Posidoniimonas corsicana: one gene and its partner. The protein of the gene in region 1 interacts with the protein of each later gene in a pairwise test. Links are inferred from orthologs where the notes say so. Each region holds a gene or a part of one and is shown in the gene's direction. Other genes may lie near its edges. The genes, in order: ligA and leuS.

Region 1 (3,269 bases):
ACCAGCTCCTCGCGCCAGGTCGGCGAGTCGCTCTCGTAGGGGAAGGCCAGCATCCCGCGCCGCCCAGCGGGCAGCTCCTGCAGCCACCGCGCGATCGACTCGGGCGAGTCCTTCGTCACCTCGCGCCCGCAGCCCGGGCAGGTCACCCGGCCCACTCGGGCGAACAGCAGCCGCAGGTGGTCGGCGATCTCCGTCGCGGTGGCGACCGTCGCGCGGTTCGAGCGGCTGATCTGGTTCTGCGTGACCGCCACCGCCGGCGGCAGGCCCTCGATGACGTCCGCGTCCGGTTTGTCGAGCTGATCGAGGAACTGCCGGGTGTAGGTGGAGAAGCTCTCCATGTACCGCCGCTGGCCCTCGGCGTAGAGGGTGTCGATCGCCATGGTCGTCTTGCCGCTGCCCGACACGCCGCAGAACGCGATCAGCTGATTGCGCGGCAGCTCCAGGTCGATGTCCCGCAGGTTGTGGTCGCGGGCGCCGCGCACGCGGATCGTGTCGGTCGTGGGGGCGTCGGCTGCGGTGCTGGCGGCGGCGTTCGGCATAGCGGGAGTGCGGGCGGTGCGGGTAATCCTGTAAGATACGCGTTCCGGCCGACCAGCACCACCTCGGCCCCGCGGACGCCGCCGAACTCCCTGCTGTCAGAGCGACCATGCCGAACCCCGAGCAAGAGCCAGAGAAAGACCCCGCGAAGGAGATCGAAGCCCTCCGGAAAGAGATCCGCGAGCACGACCGGCGGTACTACGTCGAGGCCGCCCCCACGATCGCGGACCACGACTACGACAAGCTCATGCACCGGCTCAAGCAGCTCGAGTCGGAGCACCCCCACCTGGTGACCGCCGACAGCCCGACCCAGCGGGTCGGCGACGAGCCCGCGCCGCACCTGGAGCCGGCCGAGCACGTCACCCCGATGCTGTCGATGGACAACACCTTCAGCCGCGAGGAGCTGCAGAAGTTCGGCGAGCGGGTGCAGAAGCTGCTCGAAGGCGAAGAGATTGAATGGGTGGTTGAGCTGAAGATCGACGGCGTGGCGATCTCGCTGCTGTACGAGGGCGGCGTGCTCACCCGGGCCGCCACCCGCGGCGACGGCCGCACCGGCGATAACATCACCCACAACGCCCGCACCGTGCTGGGCGTGCCGCTGCGGCTGCTCGGCGACGACTACCCCGACGTGGTCGAGGTCCGCGGCGAGGTCTACATGACCAACAGCGACCTGGTCGCGCTCAACGCCCGCCGCACCGACGCCGGCGAGCCGCCGTTCGCCAACACACGCAACCTGACCGCCGGCGCCATCAAGACGCTCGACCCGCGGGTGTGCGCCGAGCGCAAGATCCGCTTCTTCGCCCACGGCGTCGGCCAGGTCGAGGCGCTCCCCGTCGACAACCACATGGACTTCCTGCACGCCATCGCGCGCTGGGGCTTGCCGGCCACGCCGATGGTCGAGCGGTTCGCGAGCTTCGACGAGGCGGTGGAGCACTGCGAGGGACTGATCGAGCGACTGCACGAGCTCGACTTCGAGGTCGACGGGCTGGTGCTCAAGGTAAACCGGTTCGAGCAGCGCGAGCGGCTGGGCGCCACCAGCAAGAGCCCGCGGTGGATGGTGGCCTACAAGTTCGAGAAGTACGAGGCGGTCACCACGATCAACGAGATCAAGGTCAACGTCGGCAAGACCGGCGCGGTCACGCCGTACGGCGAGCTGGAGCCGGTCGAGATCGCCGGCACCACTGTTAGCCGCGTGACGTTGCACAACGCCGAGGAGGTGGAGCGGAAGGACATCCGTCCCGGCGACACCATCGTTGTCGAGAAGGCCGGCAAAATCATCCCGCACGTGGTGCGGGTGGAGAAGCACCTCCGCAAGACCGAGCTGCCGCCCTTCCCATTCCCGACGGAGTGCCCGCGGTGCGGCGCCGAGCTGGTGAAGGACGAGGGCGGGGTCTACATCCGCTGCCCCAATATGAAGTGCCCCGGCCGGATGCGGGAGCGGCTGATGTACTTCTCCAGCCGATCGGCCATGGACATCGACGGCCTGGGCGAGAAGCTCATCGACCAGTTGCTGGACGCCGGGTTGATCGCCACATTCGGCGACATCTACCGGCTGACCGAGGAACCGCTGGTCGGCCTCGAACGCGTCGGCCAGAAGTCCGCCCAGAACCTGCTAAGCGCTATCGAGGTGAGCAAGTCGCGCGGGCTGGCGCGACTGCTCAACGGCTTGTCCATCCGGCACGTCGGGTCGACCGTGGCGCGCGTTATCGCCCAGCACCTGGGCTCGCTCGAGGCGGTCGCCTCCGCGAGCGTGGAGCAGCTGGCCGAGATCAACGAGGTTGGCGACATCATCGCCGAGAGCGTGCACGAGTTCTTCCAGAGCGAGTACGGCCAGCAGATTGTCGAGGACCTGACCGGCCTGGGGCTGAAGGTGACCGAGGAAGCCCCGCCCGAATCGGCCGAGGCCGGGCCGCTTGCTGGGCTGACGTTTGTCGTGACCGGCACGCTGCCGAGCTACAGCCGCGACGAGGCCCACGAACTGATCGCCCAGCACGGCGGCAAGAAGTCGAGCAGCGTGTCAAAGTCGACCGACTACCTACTGGCTGGCGAGAAGGCGGGCAGCAAGCTCGCCAAAGCCGAGAAGCTGGGGGTGAAGGTTATCAGCGAGGAAGACTTCCGCGTGCTGATCGGCGGGTAAGCCTCAGCCTAGGGGGCCGTTACGGCGGCGGCAGGCGACGGTGGGACGATGGCCGGCACGGGGATCGGCGTCGCGCGGGGCACCGGCGACTTCTTCCGGCAGGCCGCCGAGAGGCCCAACAGTGCAACCGCCTGTTTGAGCTGCCGGGGCGAGGGCTGATGACTAACCATCCTAAGACGACGCATGACGGATTCTCCTGCCGAGGGTGGTGATTCCTTCCAATGCGGAACGGCCCGCTTGCACCGCCAATCAACAAGCCGGGTCCGCGCCCGCCACGTGCTGGCGCCAGGCGAATCGCCGCGGATAAAGGTCGCGGACGATTGACATCCGATCGGGGGGAGCGATAACCGGGGGAGGGCGAGCCCCGCGACCGTCAGCGCGGGTCGTCCAGTGACCACGCGTGTGGCCTCCCGGCGACCAGCCTAAAGTCGTGGCATGGCAGTTGCATCCTGTCGGGTGGGTTCTTTCTTACAGCCTTTAGGTGAGAATCGAGCCTGCTTTGCAGCGAGTGACAGCGAGGCAAGCCTAGGATAGTGGCGCCCGGCGCCAATGTTCTGAGCGTCGGCCAGTGGTTGCAGCATTCCGAGTCACCAAG
Region 2 (3,495 bases), 520 kb from region 1 along the record:
GGGCTTTTTGAGGTCCCGCACGGCGGCCTTCTCGAGCCACAGCACGCGGCCGGCGTGCCGGGCGGTGCGGTCGCCGTGGTCCAGCAGGATCTTCGCGACGCCGCTGCCGACGGTTCCCAGGCCGATGATGCCAACTTTGGTCTTTTCCACGGTGATTTCGCTCGGCTGTCGGAAAGAATTAGCCACGGATGAACACGGGTGAACGCAGATTGGTCCTAGGACCGGCCAGTCGGTGCGCATCCGTGTTCATCGGTGGCCAAAAACAGACCCGCCATGGTAGTTAGCCGATCGACCGAAGGTCAATGGTCGGAGCGGTTTGCGCTAATGGCCCGCGGCGGTAGAATCGCCCGTTCCGCACGCTCGCGGAGGGGGCCGCTCTCTGGCCGCAATCCAAAATCCCGAATCCGCAATCCGCCATACGACATGCCCCGCTACAACCCTGCGACGATTGAGCCCAAGTGGCAAGCCTACTGGGACAAGGAAAAGACGTTTGCCGCGCCGCAGCTGCCCGAGGGGGATGGCGGCAAGCTCTACGCGCTCGATATGTTCCCCTACCCGTCGGGCGACGGGCTGCACGTGGGGCACCCGGAGGGGTACACCGCCACGGACATCGTCTGCCGCGCGAAGCGGATGCAGGGCGTCAGCGTGGTTCACCCGATGGGGTTCGACGCGTTCGGCCTGCCGGCCGAGGAGCACGCCATCAAGACCGGCGAGCACCCGCGGGTGCAGACCGAGAAGAACATCGCCACGTTCCGGCGGCAGCTGAAGATACTCGGGTTCAGCTACGACTGGGACCGCGAGATCGCCACGACCGACGTTGACTACTTCCGCTGGACGCAGTGGATCTTCCTGCAGCTGTACGACACCTGGTTCGACAAGGAGCAGCAGAAGGGGCGACCGATCGCCGAGCTCGATATTCCTGAGGATGTGCAGGAGCTGGGCGAGGACTTCGCCGCCCGCTGGGTCGACGAGCAGCGGCTCGCCTACCAGAGCGAGGCGCCGGTGAACTGGTGCCCGGCGCTCGGCACGGTGCTGGCCAACGAGGAGGTGATCGACGGCAAGAGCGAGCGCGGCGGCCACCCGGTCGAACGCCGCCCGCTGCGGCAGTGGATGCTTCGCATCACCGCCTACGGCGACCGCCTGGAAAGCGAGCTGGAGGGCCTCGACTGGCCCGAGGGCGTGAAGGCGCTGCAGCGGAACTGGATTGGCCGGAGCGTCGGCGCCGAGGTGGATTTCCGCCTAGCCGAATCTCAATCACCGGCGGAACCCGGCGGTTTTCCCGCCAAGCCCGCCGACGACGTGCTGCGCGTTTATACCACTCGGCCCGACACGCTGTTCGGCGCAACGTACATGGTGATCGCGCCCGAGCATCCGCTGGTCGCGAAGCTGACCACGGGTGAGCGGGCCGACGCGGTCAAAGCGTACGTGAAGGCCGCCTCGTTCAAGAGCGACCTCGACCGCACCGAGCTGGCCAAGGACAAGACCGGCGTGTTCACCGGCTCCTGCGCCATCAACCCGGTTAACGGCGAGCAGATCCCGATCTGGATCGCCGACTACGTGCTGATCAGCTACGGCACCGGCGCCATCATGGCCGTGCCGGCGCACGACGAGCGCGACTTTGAGTTTGCCCAGAAGTACAACATCCCCATCAAAGCCGTCGTGCAGCCGGCGAGCGCCGTCCCGCCGGAAGACGCGGCGAAGATCCTCGCCGGCGAGATGTGCTACCCGGCCGAGGGCGTTGCGATCAACTCTGGCGAGTTCGACGGCGCGCCGACCGCCGAGTTCAAGCCGAAAATCACCGCCTGGCTCGCGGAGAAGGGGCTGGGCCAAGAAGCGGTCAACTACAAGCTGCGCGACTGGCTGTTCAGCCGGCAGCGGTTCTGGGGCGAGCCGTTCCCGATCCTGCACGAGCTGAACGACGCCGGCCAGCCGACCGGCCGCGTGCACACCGTGGCCGAGGAAGGCCTGCCGGTCGACCTGCCGCACCTGGACGACTTCAAGCCGCACGGCCGGCCCGAGCCCCCGCTCGACAAGGCGCCAGACGAGTGGCTCTACCCGGTCATCGACGGGGTGAAATACAAACGCGAGACCAACACCATGCCGCAGTGGGCCGGCAGCTGCTGGTACTACCTGCGGTTCCTCGACCCGAAGAACAGCGAAGCGGCCATCGACCCCGAAATCGAGAAGGCGTGGATGCCGGTCGACCTCTACATCGGCGGCGCCGAGCACGCGGTGCTGCACCTGCTCTACGCGCGGTTCTGGCACAAGGTGCTGTACGACCGCGGCGTGGTGCACACCCGCGAGCCGTTCCAGAAGCTGGTGAACCAGGGCATGATCCTGGGCGAGAACAACGAGAAGATGTCCAAGAGCCGCGGCAACGTGGTCAACCCGGACGACGTGGTCGGCGAGTACGGCGCCGACTCGCTCAGGCTGTACGAGATGTTCATGGGCCCGCTGCCCGACAGCAAGCCGTGGAACATGGACGGCGTGGCCGGCGTGCGGAATTTCCTGGGCAGAGCCTGGAGGCTCGTCATCGACGAGCGGGCCGAGGCGATGGCGCTGAGCAACGCGATCACCGACGCCGAGCCGACCGAGGAGCAGCTTCGCACGCTGCACGCTGCGATCAAGGCCGTGACCGAGGACATCGACAAGCTGTCGTTCAACACGGCCATCGCGCGGCTCATGGAATTCACCAACTTCTTCACCAAAGAGGACTCGCGGCCCCGGGCGTGCATCGAGCCGTTCGTGCTGCTGCTGTCGCCGTTTGCACCGCACATCGCTGAGGAGATGTGGCTCGCCCTGGGGCACAACACTTCGCTCGCCTACGAGCCGTGGCCCGAGTTCGACGAGAGCCGCCTGAAGCAGGACACGATCGAGATCCCGGTGCAGGTGAACGGCAAGGTGCGGTCAAAGGTTCACGTACCCGCAGAGGCGACCCAGGGCGAAGCGCTGGCCGCCGCCAAGGCGGACGAGAAGATCGCCGACCAGATCGCCGGCAAGGAGATCAAGAAGGAGCTGTACGTGCCGGGAAGGCTGGTGAACCTGGTGGTGAAGTAGCAGCGGCGCGGCGTCCGCCGACGGTGCGCAATCCGCCTCCTGCGCACGATGGGAGGAGTGGGGCGACTCCGACGGAAATCATCACACGGTCGCAGGAATTGCCACAGAGTCGCACAGCCTCGTAAGAAGTTCACGATCGGATCTCTGTATCGACGACCCTAGCTGTGTTAGGTTGTCGCATAAGCGCGGGGTTGTCCCCGTGGCTCTTCTCTCACGTACGAACGTACTACGGCCCGGTTGGCCGGTATGGCAGGTGCATCCATGAAAAACGTCGTTGCAGTTGTGTTGGGTGGCGGTCGCGGGACGCGGCTGCAGCCGCTTACTACTTACCGCAGCAAGCCGGCCGTGCCGTTGGCCGCCAAGTACCGGCTGATCGACATCCCGATCAGCAACTGCCTGAACGCCGACCTGAACCACGTGTTCGTGCTCACGCAGTTC

The links.
Region 2: the proteins of ligA (region 1) and leuS interact in binary tests that used the Escherichia coli proteins (3 or more experiments, as listed by UniProt). The link is inferred for Posidoniimonas corsicana from one-to-one orthologs.

The regions. Positions count from the first base shown.
Region 1 is NZ_SIHJ01000001.1:3,481,754-3,485,022, reverse strand. The notes cover bases 207-3,160. They hold ligA (NAD-dependent DNA ligase LigA), read left to right. Parts: upstream 207-646; coding sequence 647-2,674; downstream 2,675-3,160. Other genes in these bases: uvrA (excinuclease ABC subunit UvrA), read right to left, coding at 207-539. In the rest of the region: more of uvrA, read right to left, coding at 1-206. UniProt on the Escherichia coli protein: DNA ligase that catalyzes the formation of phosphodiester linkages between 5'-phosphoryl and 3'-hydroxyl groups in double-stranded DNA using NAD as a coenzyme and as the energy source for the reaction.
Region 2 is NZ_SIHJ01000001.1:3,998,457-4,001,951, reverse strand. Bases 78-3,257 are described here. They hold leuS (leucine--tRNA ligase), read left to right. Parts: upstream 78-423; coding sequence 424-3,057; downstream 3,058-3,257. Other genes in these bases: KOR34_RS15390 (homoserine dehydrogenase), read right to left, coding at 78-150. In the rest of the region: more of KOR34_RS15390, read right to left, coding at 1-77; KOR34_RS15380 (glucose-1-phosphate adenylyltransferase), read left to right, coding at 3,319-3,495.